DNA from 3 places in the Streptomyces sp. AM6-12 genome. Region 2 is predicted to be linked to each of the others. Evidence: riboswitches for the same ligand, from Rfam matches in the RefSeq annotation. Region 2 holds a riboswitch; each other region holds the start of a gene.
What was found. Region 2 has a riboswitch for cyclic di-AMP ahead of ACE4Q9_RS17770 (M23 family metallopeptidase). Riboswitches for the same ligand answer to the same signal wherever they lie in the genome.
Positions count from the first base shown of each region.

Region 1: another riboswitch for cyclic di-AMP. It lies ahead of ACE4Q9_RS19925 (transglycosylase family protein); the one in region 2 lies ahead of ACE4Q9_RS17770 (M23 family metallopeptidase).
Region 3: another riboswitch for cyclic di-AMP. It lies ahead of ACE4Q9_RS14065 (transglycosylase SLT domain-containing protein); the one in region 2 lies ahead of ACE4Q9_RS17770 (M23 family metallopeptidase).

Region 1 covers NZ_JBIQWN010000001.1:4,384,161-4,388,076, reverse strand. The annotation lists gene eno (phosphopyruvate hydratase) at 1-289, opposite strand, end outside; gene ACE4Q9_RS19925 (transglycosylase family protein) at 1,117-1,833, opposite strand; cyclic di-AMP (ydaO/yuaA leader) riboswitch at 1,838-2,007, opposite strand; gene ACE4Q9_RS19920 (transglycosylase family protein) at 2,185-3,300, opposite strand; gene ACE4Q9_RS19915 (DUF899 family protein) at 3,569-3,916, shown strand, end outside.
Region 2 covers NZ_JBIQWN010000001.1:3,925,191-3,929,106, forward strand. The annotation lists gene ACE4Q9_RS17760 (dihydrofolate reductase family protein) at 1-1,172, shown strand, start outside; tRNA gene ACE4Q9_RS17765 (tRNA-Met) at 1,219-1,292, shown strand; cyclic di-AMP (ydaO/yuaA leader) riboswitch at 1,591-1,760, shown strand; gene ACE4Q9_RS17770 (M23 family metallopeptidase) at 1,768-2,817, shown strand; gene ACE4Q9_RS17775 (aldo/keto reductase) at 2,885-3,829, shown strand; gene ACE4Q9_RS17780 (PrsW family intramembrane metalloprotease) at 3,848-3,916, opposite strand, start outside.
Region 3 covers NZ_JBIQWN010000001.1:3,124,439-3,128,354, reverse strand. The annotation lists gene ACE4Q9_RS14075 (NAD(P)-binding domain-containing protein) at 1-451, shown strand, start outside; gene ACE4Q9_RS14070 (HAD family hydrolase) at 619-1,431, shown strand; gene ACE4Q9_RS14065 (transglycosylase SLT domain-containing protein) at 1,466-1,951, opposite strand; cyclic di-AMP (ydaO/yuaA leader) riboswitch at 1,955-2,172, opposite strand; gene ACE4Q9_RS14060 (polyprenyl synthetase family protein) at 2,706-3,716, shown strand.

The sequences.
Region 1 (3,916 bases), 460 kb from region 2:
ACATGGCCTGGTCGATCAGACGCTGCTCGGTGGCGTCGTAGCCGACCAGCTCCGGGCCGATCTGCTCGATGACGGCGAGGACGGCCTTCTCGACACCCTTGCCCTGGTAGCGGTTGGGGTCACCGTCGCGCAGCTCGATGGCCTCGAAGGCGCCGGTGGAGGCGCCGGACGGGACGGCGGCACGACCGGTGCTGCCATCGTCGAGGCCGACCTCGACCTCGACCGTGGGGTTGCCTCGGGAGTCCAGGATTTCCCGGGCTACGACGACGTCGATGGACGGCACGAGCATCTCCTTCTTGGATGTGACGCTGGAAGTGCGGGAGGCGGCCGTGCGGCTGCGCCCTTGCGACTAGAGCCTAACCGTCCCGGCGTCGCGGACCACCGACCGACCGTCTGGTGAGCGACGGGGACACGCAGACGGTACCCATTGTTCACCACCGGAACAAAGGGGGCCCGGAGGAGGCCCGGCTGGACTGGCAGAACGCAAGACCCCACCCCTGCGCGAACGGGGGAATCGCGCCGGGGTGGGGGGGTTGGGGGGACGGGGGCGGGGCCTGGGGCTTGGGGGGCCCGCCGGGGGGGGGCTTGGGGGGCCCGCCGGGGGGGGCTTGGGGGACCCGCCTTGGGATGGGGCGTGGGGTCCGCCGGGGGTGGGCCTGAGGCATGGAGCCTGGGGGCCCGCTGGGGGTGGGCCTGGGGCATGGAGCCTGGGGCCCGCCGGGGGGGGCCTGGGGCCCGGGGGACCCGCCGGGGGTGGGTGGCCCCTGGACCGTTGGGGCGGGTCGCCAGGGGCGAGGCCCCTCGGGGCCACCGGGGGCGGGCCGTCGGGGCCTATCGGGAGCGCGGCGTCGAGGGCGTCGGGGGTACGACACCGGGCGTACGACGTCGGGGGCTACCCCCTGCGAGGGGCCCGTCGGGCCGGGTGAGCGGAACCGGGCCGGTGAGCGGAGCCGGGCGGGGTGAGCGGAGCCGGGCGGGGTGAGCGGAGCCGGGCGGGGTGAGCGGAGTCGGGCGCCCCGGTCCGCCGGCCGGGTCCGGGCGTCCGGGGAAGCACCCCGCGGCCGGGCCGCCGGGCGAGCCCCCTGCGGAGCTCGCCGCGGCCGTGGCCGGGCCGGGTTACTTCAGGTGGAGCTGCTGACCCGGGTAGATCAGGTCGGCGTTGTCGATGATGTCCTTGTTCAGGTCGAACAGCTTCTTCCAGCCGCCGGCCACGTGGTGCGCGGCCGCGATGGAGCTGAGGGTGTCACCCGTGACCACCTTGTACTCGCCGTCGCCCTTCTTGACCTTCTTGCCGGTCGGGGTGGTGACGGTCTTGCCCGTGGACGAGCCGGTGGACGTGCTCGTGGACTTGGACGGGGCCGGGGCGGTGCGCTCGGTGGAGCGGGTGGCGGCCTGCTGGTCCGTGGAGCGGGTGGCGGTGCCGGACGACGACGTGGTCGTCGGGGCGGAGCCGTTGTACGGGGTGCCGGTCAGGCCCGTGCCGCAGACCGGCCAGGCGCCCTTGCCCTGCGCGGCCAGGACCTTCTCGGCGACGGAGATCTGCTGCGACTTGCTGGCCTTGTCGGCGGTCGGCGCGTAGGCGGTGCCGCCGTACGCGGCCCAGGTGGAGGCGGAGAACTGGAGGCCGCCGTAGTAACCGTTGCCGGTGTTGATGGCCCAGTTGCCGCCGGACTCGCACTGGGCGACGGTGTCCCACTGGGAAGCGGTGGCGGCGGAGGCGCTGCCGGCCGCCATCAGCGGAGCGGCCACGGCGGCACCGGTGACACCGGCGAGCGTGACGGCGCGGACGGCCTTGGACGGACGACGGTGCTTGCCCTTGCCGGAAAACAGCATGGAACGATCCCCTCACCGACGCCTGCGAGGTGAGCTGTCGGGTTCGGGCCGGTTGAGTTGCCCGGCCACCCCTCCTTCCGGAGGCGTGGCTTCACCCCAAGCCGGTCCGGCAACAACTGCCGGGCCCGGCGCCTACCTTGGGTCCCCCGCTCCTGCCTGCGGCGCTTGACGCGACGACTGTTCCCGGGCAGCCGCTGGCAGGATTCGGCGTTGCGGCCGCCGGGGCTCGTGGTGACGAGCGGCCTTGACCGTAGCCAGGTGATCCGCGGAATTTCAAAGACGATCAGGGCTTCTGAGACTCATCCCACACTTTCGCCAAACCGGACATTTAGCGATCAAGTGGGGCGTCAACTAGCCCTGGCCCGCGCCCGTTTCGTCACCGACTTTCAGGGTCTGACCGGCGGTGATGTGGTTCGGGTCGGCGCCCACGACCTTCTTGTTCGCGGCGTAGAGCGCATGCCATCCGCCGTCGACGTCAAGGGAGTCGGCGATGGCGCTCAGCGAGTCGCCCTGGCGGACGGTGTAGCTGTCCGGCCCGTGGGTCGCGTGCTGGCCCGAGGTGGAGCCGTTCTGCCCGTTTGCCGTGCCTTCGTCCGCGTGGCCACCGCGGTGGCGCCCGCCGCCGAGGGCCCCGGTGTCGACCAGGTTCCAAGTACCGGCGGCCTGCTGGGGGTTGGCGGGGGTACCGGTGGAGGGTGCCGGCGTTCCGGAGCCGTGGGCCGGCGCGGACGGCGGGGTGGAGGCGGAGGGGTCCGAGGAGGACGGGCCGGACGGGTCGGCAGGGTCCGGGCCGGGCGTGCCGGTGTGCTTGCCCGGCTGCGGGCTCGCGTGCTTGCCGGTCTGCTTGCCGGAGCCGGCGCCGGTGCCTGAGCCGTGGCTCGGCGAAGAGGAGGGGTCGGACGAGCCGGACGAGCCGGTGGACGCCTTGCCGGAACCGGAACCGGAGCCGGAGCCGTCCTGGTCGCCGCTCGGCGTGCCGGCCGGGGAAGAGGGGTCGGGCAGCCCGGACGGGTCGGTCGTGCCGCCGGTCTGGCCGCTGCCGTTGCCGCTGTCACCGTCGCCGACACCCGGATCGACGCTCACCGAACCGGAGTTCGAGGTCAGTCCGGACAGCAGGGCGCAGGTGGCCCAGGGCGTGGTGCCCTTGTCCTTGAGGATCTTCTCGGCCACGGCGATCTGCTGCGAGCGGCTGGCCTGGTCGGCGGAGGAGGCGTACTGCGTCCCGCCGTACGCGGCCCAGTCGTCCTGGGATATCTGGAGGCCGCCGTAGTACCCGTTGCCGGTGTCGGCGCTCCAGGCGCCGCCGCTCTCGCAGTTGGCGACCTTGTCCCAGGTGGTGCCGTCGGCCGCGTGGGCACTCGCGGCGCCGAGCAGCGGGATGGCGATGGCGGAGCCGGTCACGCCGGCCGCGACGAGGAGGGCCGGGGCCTGACGGGGGCGGCGGTGACGACCGTTCCCGGAGATCATGCGGGAGCCTTTCGAGCGACGGCGGGGACCGGCGCGGCGGATGATGCGGGCCCGCCGCGCTGAGGGGTGAAGGTATCGGCACACGATCACTTGTCACAAGTTCATGCCGCGGAGATCACGCGAAGATCACAGAGGTGAACGTTCGTCCCTCCGCTGCGTCATCTTCCGCATCACCCGTCGGGCACGGCGACGCCTCGGCTCCGGGGCGCGCGGCGCCGGAACCATGGAACCGACCTGATTCCGGGGGGCTGTTCACCCAGGAGGACACATGATGCGGCACACCCGGTTGCACGGTGAGTCCGCGGAGTACCTCGCCGCCCGCGAGGAGCTGCGCGGCGCCGAGATCGAGCTGATGCGGCAGCGCGAGCGGGTCGCGGCGCTGCGCCGGTCGCTGCCGCCGGGGGCCGAGGTCGGCGACTACGTCTTCCTGGAGGGCCCCGCCGACCTGGAGGCGGGCGACACGCCGGTGCGCGAGGTCCGTCTGCGGGAGCTGTTCACCGGCGGTCCGCAGCGGCCTCTGCTCGTCTACCACTTCATGTACGGCAAGCGGCAGACCTCCCCCTGCCCGATGTGCACCCTGTGGCTCGACGGCTTCGACGGCGTCGCCCACCATGTG
Region 2 (3,916 bases):
AGCGAGCTTTGCCCGAGTCCGCGCCGTACCCGTACGTGCTGCTGTCCGCCGCCGTCTCCCTCGACGGCTGCCTGGACGACACCGGCCCGCAGCGGCTGCTGCTGTCCGGACCGGCCGACTTCGACCGGGTCGACGCGGTACGGGCCTCGGCCGACGCCCTCCTGGTCGGCGCCGGCACCCTGCGCGCCGACAATCCGCGGCTGCTGGTTGCCTCCGCCGAGCGGCGCGCGGCCCGGCTCGCGCGGGGCCGGCCGGAATATCCGCTGAAGGTCACCGTCACCGGCACCGGCGATCTCGACCCCGCGGCCCGCTTCTGGCACACCGGCGGCGACAAGCTCGTCTACACGACCGACGCGGGCGCCGCACGGGTCACCCGTCTCCTCGGCGGCGCCGCCGACGTCGTCGCACTCGGCCCGGAGCTGGACTGGCGGGCCCTGCTCGGTCACCTGCGAGCCGAGCGCGGGATCGGCCGGCTGATGGTGGAGGGCGGCGCGGCCGTGCACACCCAGCTCCTCCAGCAGGGCCTCGCCGACGAGCTCCAGCTCGTGGTCGCCCCGCTGATCGTGGGCGATCCGGCCGCCCCACGGCTGTTCGGTCCCGGCCGCTACCAGGAGGGCCGGCTGCGGCTCGTCGAGTCCCGCCGGATCGAGGACGTCGTCCTGATGCGCTACGAGCCCACCGCGCCCGGCACCGGCCCGGTGCCCACCGCCGCCGACCGGCACTGGCTGCGCACCGCCTGCGAACTGGCCGCGCTGTGCCCGCCCTCGCAAACGGCCTTCAGCGTCGGTGCGGTCGTGGTCGCCGCCGACGGCACCGAGCTGGCCCGCGGCCACTCCCGCGAGGGCGGGGACCCGGTGGTGCACGCGGAGGAGGCGGCGCTCGCCAAGACCGACCCCGCCGATCCGCGGCTGCCCGGCGCCACCGTCTACAGCAGCCTGGAGCCCTGCGCCCGCCGCGCCTCGCGCCCCGCGCCCTGCGCCGAGCTGATCCTGCGGGCGGGGGTGCGCCGGGTGGTGACCGCCTGGCGGGAGCCGGACACGTTCGTGGTGGCGGCCGACGGCACCGGGGTGCTGACGGCCGCGGGCGCCGAGGTCGTCGTCCTGCCCGAGTACGAGCCGCTGGCCAAGGGGCCGAACCGGCATCTGGCCGGCCGATCCGGAGCCCCGTCGTAACCGGTGTGCTTTCCGCCCTGGTGATGGCGTACAGTAGAGACATCGCCGCGGGGTGGAGCAGCTCGGTAGCTCGCTGGGCTCATAACCCAGAGGTCGCAGGTTCAAATCCTGTCCCCGCTACTGATATCTCAGGGCCGGAATCCAGTTCATGGATTCCGGCCCTGAGTGTTTTCCGGACCCCGAAGGGGGGTTACCCCCAGTGACCGTTCGACCGCCCAGCGCATAAGATCTGAGTCACCATCAAAAACCGGGTGACTCCTGAACGGCGGTCAACTCGCCCGGATTGGCGGGCCGCTGGGCGGTAAGTCCACGGGTTTGAACCTTAATGATCAAGCCGAACGGCTTGGAAAGTTCCCCTCCGGTCTATTAACGTTCGATAACGCAGCGCGGTCGTCCCAGCCGTCACCCGAGGCGGCTCCGTGCGCACGCGCCGAATCCCGCGAGGGAACCGGGGAACCACCACCTTGGGGTGAATCACGCGGACACCACCGCGGACTCAGCCGAGTCCACGAGCGGTATACGCGCGTAGGAGACCTTCCTGCTCCGAACCCGTCAGCTAACCCGGTAGGCGGAGGAAGGAAAGGAGCACGCCCCCGTGGCGTCCAACCGTCCCGCCCCCGAAGCACCGTTCGTGCCCGCTCAGCGCGCACCCGAGTCGTTCGGTCCCGGCCCCGACGGCGACGGACCCTGGGAGGAGTGGAACCCCGGCGAGGAGTCCGTCGCCCCGGTCCGCGGCCGCCACCGCGTCGCCAAGCAGCGCGGCGGCTTCGCCCGCAGCTCCACCGTCCTCGGCGTCGGCGTGATCGCCGCCGTCGGCGCGGGCGGCATCGCCAGCGCCAACCCCGGCAAGCCGCCGGTCTCCGTCTCGATGCCCGACCTGCCGGACGTCTCGGTGCCGCACCTGTCCACCGTCGAGCACTTCCTCGGCGACGACTCCGCCGAGACGCCCAAGGCCGAGACCGCCACCGCGCTCACCGACCTCGGGCGGACCACCGAGGGCGCCACGGACACCGGCGCGGGCGAGGCCCTGCGCAACCGGATCATGGCCCAGGCCGAGCAGCAGCAGGGCCAGGCCGACAGCAAGGCCACCGCCGCGATGGTCGCCGCCGCCCAGCAGCAGAGCGACGCGGCGGCCGCCAAGGCGGAGAAGGAGGCCGCCGCCAAGGCCGCCGACGCCAAGGAGCAGGCGGAGGCCGACGCCAAGAAGGCGGCCGCGGCCAAGCGGCTGGCCGCGCTGGCCAAGCAGTACACGCTGCCCGTCGTCTCGTACACGATCACCGGCACCTTCGGGCAGCCCGGCGCCATGTGGTCCTCCGGCTACCACACCGGCCTCGACTTCGCCGCCCCCACCGGCACCCTGATCAAGGCCGTCCACGGCGGCACCATCACCCAGGCCGGCTGGGCCGGCGCCTACGGCTACCGCACCGTCCTCACCTTGGACGACGGCACCGAGCTGTGGTTCTGCCACCAGTCCTCGATCAACGTCTCGGTCGGCCAGAAGGTCGCCACCGGCGAGGTCATCGGCCGCGTCGGCGCCACCGGCAATGTCACCGGCCCGCACCTGCACCTGGAGGTGCACCCGGACGGGCAGCCGACCGCCGTCGACCCCGCGCCCTGGCTGCGCGACAAGGGCCTCAACCCCTGACGGAACCGCGCCGGTTCCCGCACCGGCGGCGGAATGCGGTCATCCGTCGCCGGTGTTGATGTGGAGCATGACTTCTCTGCGCACACTGGGCTCATCCGACCTCGAGGTCTCCCCGCTCTGCCTGGGCGGCAACGTCTTCGGCTGGACCGCCGACGAGCAGACCTCCTTCGCCGTCCTGGACGCGTACACGGCCGCGGGCGGCAACTTCATCGACACCGCCGACGTCTACACCGCCTGGATCGAGGGCCACCAGGGCGGCGAGTCCGAGACCGTCATCGGCAAGTGGGTCAAGGCCCGCGGCAACCGCTCCGACGTCGTCATCGCCACCAAGGTCGGCCAGCACCCGCAGTACCGGGGCCTGTCCGCGGCCAACATCAAGGCCGCCGCCGACGCCTCCCTGGCCCGCCTGGGCACCGACTACATCGACCTCTACTACACCCACTTCGACCAGCCCGAGGTGCCGGTCGAGGAGATCATCGGCGCGCTGGACGAACTGGTGAAGGCCGGCAAGGTCCGGCAGATCGCCGCGTCCAACATCAGCGCCGAGCGGCTCAAGGAGTCCCTGGACTTCTCCACCCGCGAGAACCTGGCCCGCTATGTGGCGCTCCAGCCGCACTACAACCTGGTCTCCCGCGACACCTACGAGGGCCCGCTCCAGGACCTCGTCGCCCGCGAGGGCCTGTCCGCGGTGCCGTACTTCGCGCTCGCCGCGGGCTTCCTGACCGGCAAGTACCGGCCCGGCGCCACGGTGGACAGCGCCCGTGCCGGCTCGGCCGCCAAGTACGCGGAGACCGAGCGCGGCCAGAAGGTGCTCGCCGCCCTCGACGAGATCGCCGGCGCACACGGGGCCGCGCACGCCACCGTCGCCCTCGCCTGGCTGGCCGCCCAGCCGACCGTCACCGCTCCGATCGCCTCGGCCCGCACCCTGGAGCAGCTCCCGCCGCTGCTGGCCGCCGGCGAGCTGAAGCTGACGGACGACGAGCTGGAGAAGCTGACGGCCGCCTCGGCCTGAGCAGCCAGGGCTCGCAGGTCACATTTGGTACGGGTGGTACGACGGGTACGACGGGTACGGCGCAGCCGGGTAGCCGTACCCGTGCCC
Region 3 (3,916 bases), 800 kb from region 2:
CTTCCTGCCCGAGGCCACCCGGCACTTCCTGGTGCGCCGGGTGCTCGGGCCGCTCGGCGCGTGGTGGCTGCGGGAACGGTTCGAGGGCGCGGTGCAGGTGGACGACGTCGAACGGGTGCTGGGCGCGGCGGCGGAGGACGGGCGGCCGGTGCTGACGGTGCGCACGCACGGCGGCCGTGTGGATCACCTGACCGCCGACCATGTCATCGCGGCGACTGGCTACCGGGTGGACGTCTCCGCGATGGACTTCCTCGGCCCCACCCTGCGCACCCGCCTCGCGACGAGCCGCGGCGCCCCGCGCCTCGGCACCGGCTACGTCTCCTCGGTCCCCGGCCTCTACTTCACCGGCCTCCCGGCCGCCTCCTCCTACGGCCCGGTGATGCGCTTCGTGTGCGGCACGGAATTCGCCTCCCCGAGACTGGCGGGGCATGTGGCGCGGGAACACGGGTGAGTGTCGGAGGGCGGTTGCGGAGAGTGGGGGCGGCGGCCGCCCCCACCCCCATGAGACCTCTCCTCGACCCCACTTGAAGTCATCGAAGGCGCAAGTCCGGGGAATGACACGGGAGTCGGGGGATGACGCGGGGCTCGGTGGAGGGGATCGGTCCGTATTCTCTGATCATGGTTGCCTCCCCCGCGTACGCACTGATCGCCACCGACCTGGACGGGACGCTGCTGCGCGGCGACGACACCGTCTCCGAGCGCTCGCTGGCCGTGCTCGCGCGGGCGGCGCGGGCCGGGGCCCGGCACCTGGTGGTCACCGGCCGCCCGGCCCCCAGAGTGCGCCCCCTGCTGACCGCCCTCGGCGCCACCGGGCTCGCGGTGTGCGGGCAGGGCGCGCAGCTGTACGACGCCGCGTCCGGCCGCATGCTGTGGTCGGTCCGGCTGGACCGGGAGCTGGCCGAGACCGCGCTCGGAAAGATCGAGGCCGAGACGGGCCCGGTGTTCGCCGCGGTTGACCAGGACGGCACCGACGGGCTCACCCTGATCGAACCCGGATACCGGATGCCCCACCCGACCCTGCCCGCGGTCCGGGTGGCCCGGCGCGACGACCTGTGGCGGGCGCCGATCAGCAAGGTCCTGCTGCGCCACGCCACCCTGTCCGACGACGAGTTGGCGGCGGTGGCCCGCTCGGTCGTGGACTCGCTGGCCACGGTCACCATGTCGGGGCCCGGCACCGTGGAGCTCCAGCCGTGCGGGGTGACCAAGGCCACCGGGCTCGCGCTGGCCGCCGAGCGGCTCGGGGTCCCCGCGGAACGCGCCGTGGCCTTCGGCGACATGCCCAACGACATCCCGATGTTCCACTGGGCGGCGCACGGCGTCGCGATGGCGAACGCCCACCCCGAGCTGAAGGCGGTCGCCGACGAGGTCACGGCGTCGAACGAGGACGACGGCATCGCCGTCGTCCTCGAAAGGCTGTTCCCGGCCGGGTGACCGGGAACAGCGGTGGTATGGCGCCGCAGACGCCTCAGTAGGCGCCGTTGACGTTGTCGATCGAGCCGTAGCGCGCGGCCGCGTAGTTGCAGGCGGCGGTGATGTTGGCGACCGGGTCGTAGATGTTGAACGACGTTCCGGCCACGTGGTACGCGTTGAAGGTCGGGTCGATCACCTGGAGCAGACCCTTGGACGGTATGCCCTTGGCCGCGTTGGAGTCCCACAGGTTGATGGCGCTCGGGTTGCCCGAGGACTCGCGCATGACATTGCGGTAGATGCCGTTGTAGGAGCCCGGAATGCCCTTCTGGGCCATGATCGCGAGGGACTCGCGGATCCAGCCGTCGAGGTTGTTCGGGTACCCGGCGGGCGTGGTGGCGGCCGACGTCGTGCCGGTGGTGGCGGACGCGGTGGCGGCGCCCACCAGGGGCATGGCGAGCACGGCCGCGCCGGTGCCGGCGACGGCGATCAGGCGGACGAGACGGTTGGCGCGGGTGCGGCGCGGCTGAACGGCAGCAGACATGGGGACGTTCCTCTCCTACGCCTGCGAGGTGAGCTGTCGGGTTCGGGCGGGGAGGTGCCCGGCCGTGCCTGGTGAGAGGCGTGGCTTGACCCCAAGCCGTCCCGTGCGAACACGCGGTGCGGCGCGCTGTGTCACGCGCTGCGCCATGTGAGTCGTCCGGTCCGGCGACTTACCTGGGTCCCCCGCTCCTGCCGTACGAATGAGTTCGTCGATGGGTGTACGGGCGGCGGCAGGATTCGGCGTCCGCCCGATGGCTCGGGAAGGTATGCGAGAGCGCATGCCGGGAACAAGCGCGGAATTGTTATATCGAGGCATTTGACCTTGATCAGCAGCCTATGGGGTACTTGATCCTTTGCGAATGCCAACGCTCAACTCGCGTGCGGGGCAAGGCGTGCGGAGGTGTCGGCGGGCCGCCCGCGGGAACGCGGTCGGGTGACCCAATTCACGAAATGGCAAACTGTGGAAAATCGGGCATGGGGGATTCGTCCCCCGGTGGGGTGGAGTCGGCGCTCCACCCCTCTCGGGGATCGCGAAGAAGTTCCCGATTACCTGTTAAATCGATAAATGTCCGTTCTGATGATTCGACCGGGGGTATGCCAGTCATGACCCGATACGTCCCGGACTGGACGGGTGGGCGCAGGGTGGGCGCTCTCGGTGATCGAAACCGGACCGGATACGCTGACTTGAGTGATGGCAGCGACCTATCGACAAACCGCGTAATCGCCAGCAGACACCAGCAGACAGGAGACCCCTCGTGACCGTCGTCGGGCCGTTCGGGCTGAGCGTGCGGGACCAGGCTCTCGAAGCCGATGTCCAGGCCGGATTGGCGGCTGTCGAGGAAGGCCTGCTAGAGGCCACCAAGAGCGAGGTCCCCTTCATCACGGGGGCCGCGCAGCACCTCGTACGGGCCGGCGGGAAGCGCTTCCGGCCGCTGCTCGTGATGCTCGCGGCGCAGTTCGGCGACCCCTACGCGCCCGGCGTGGTGCCGTCCGCCGTGGTCGTGGAGCTGACCCACCTGGCCACGCTCTACCACGACGACGTCATGGACGAGGCGGCCGTGCGCCGGGGCGTGGACAGCGCCAACACCCGCTGGGGCAACTCCGTCGCGGTCCTCACCGGCGACTTCCTCTTCGCCCGTGCCTCCCAGATCCTCGCCGACCTCGGCCCCGAGGCGGTCCGGGTCCAGGCCCTCGCGTTCGAACGGCTGGTCACCGGCCAGATCCTGGAGACCGCCGGACCCGCCGACGGCCGCGACCCGGTCGAGCACTACCTCGACGTCCTCGGCGGCAAGACCGGCTCGCTGGTCGCGGTGGCCTGCCGGTTCGGCGCGATGATGTCCGGCGCCGACGAGACGGTCGTGGACGTGCTCACCCAGTACGGCGAGCGGCTCGGCGTGGCCTTCCAGCTCGCCGACGACGTCCTGGACATCGCCTCCGACTCCCACGAGTCCGGCAAGACCCCCGGCACCGACCTGCGCGAGGGCATCCCGACCCTGCCCGTGCTGCGGCTGCGCGAGCGGGCCGCCCGGCTCGGCCTGCCCGAGGACCTCGCCCTGTGCGAGCTGCTGGACTCCGACCTCAGCGACGACGCCCGGCACGCCGAGGCGCTGGCCGCGCTGCGCGCCCACCCGGCCCTGGAGCAGGCCCGCCGGGACACCGTGCGGTACGCGGAGGAGGCGCGCGCCGCGCTCGCCCCGCTGCGGGAGTGCGACGCCAAGGTGGCGCTGACGGAGCTGTGCGACGCGGTGGTGCACCGGGCGGGCTGACCGCCCGCTCCGGCCCGTCCGGCAGTCCGTCGGCCGGCGAGTAACCGACCGTCCGGTATGCGTCGGCCGGCCACCCGTTCGGCGTCCGCCGGGTGGCCGTACCCCGGACGCCTGCCGCATCCTGCCCTGGGGGACCGCGTTCGAGCCCCTAGGGGTGCCCCCTACGTGTCATACCGCAGTCGTACGCCGAGTTGGCCCCG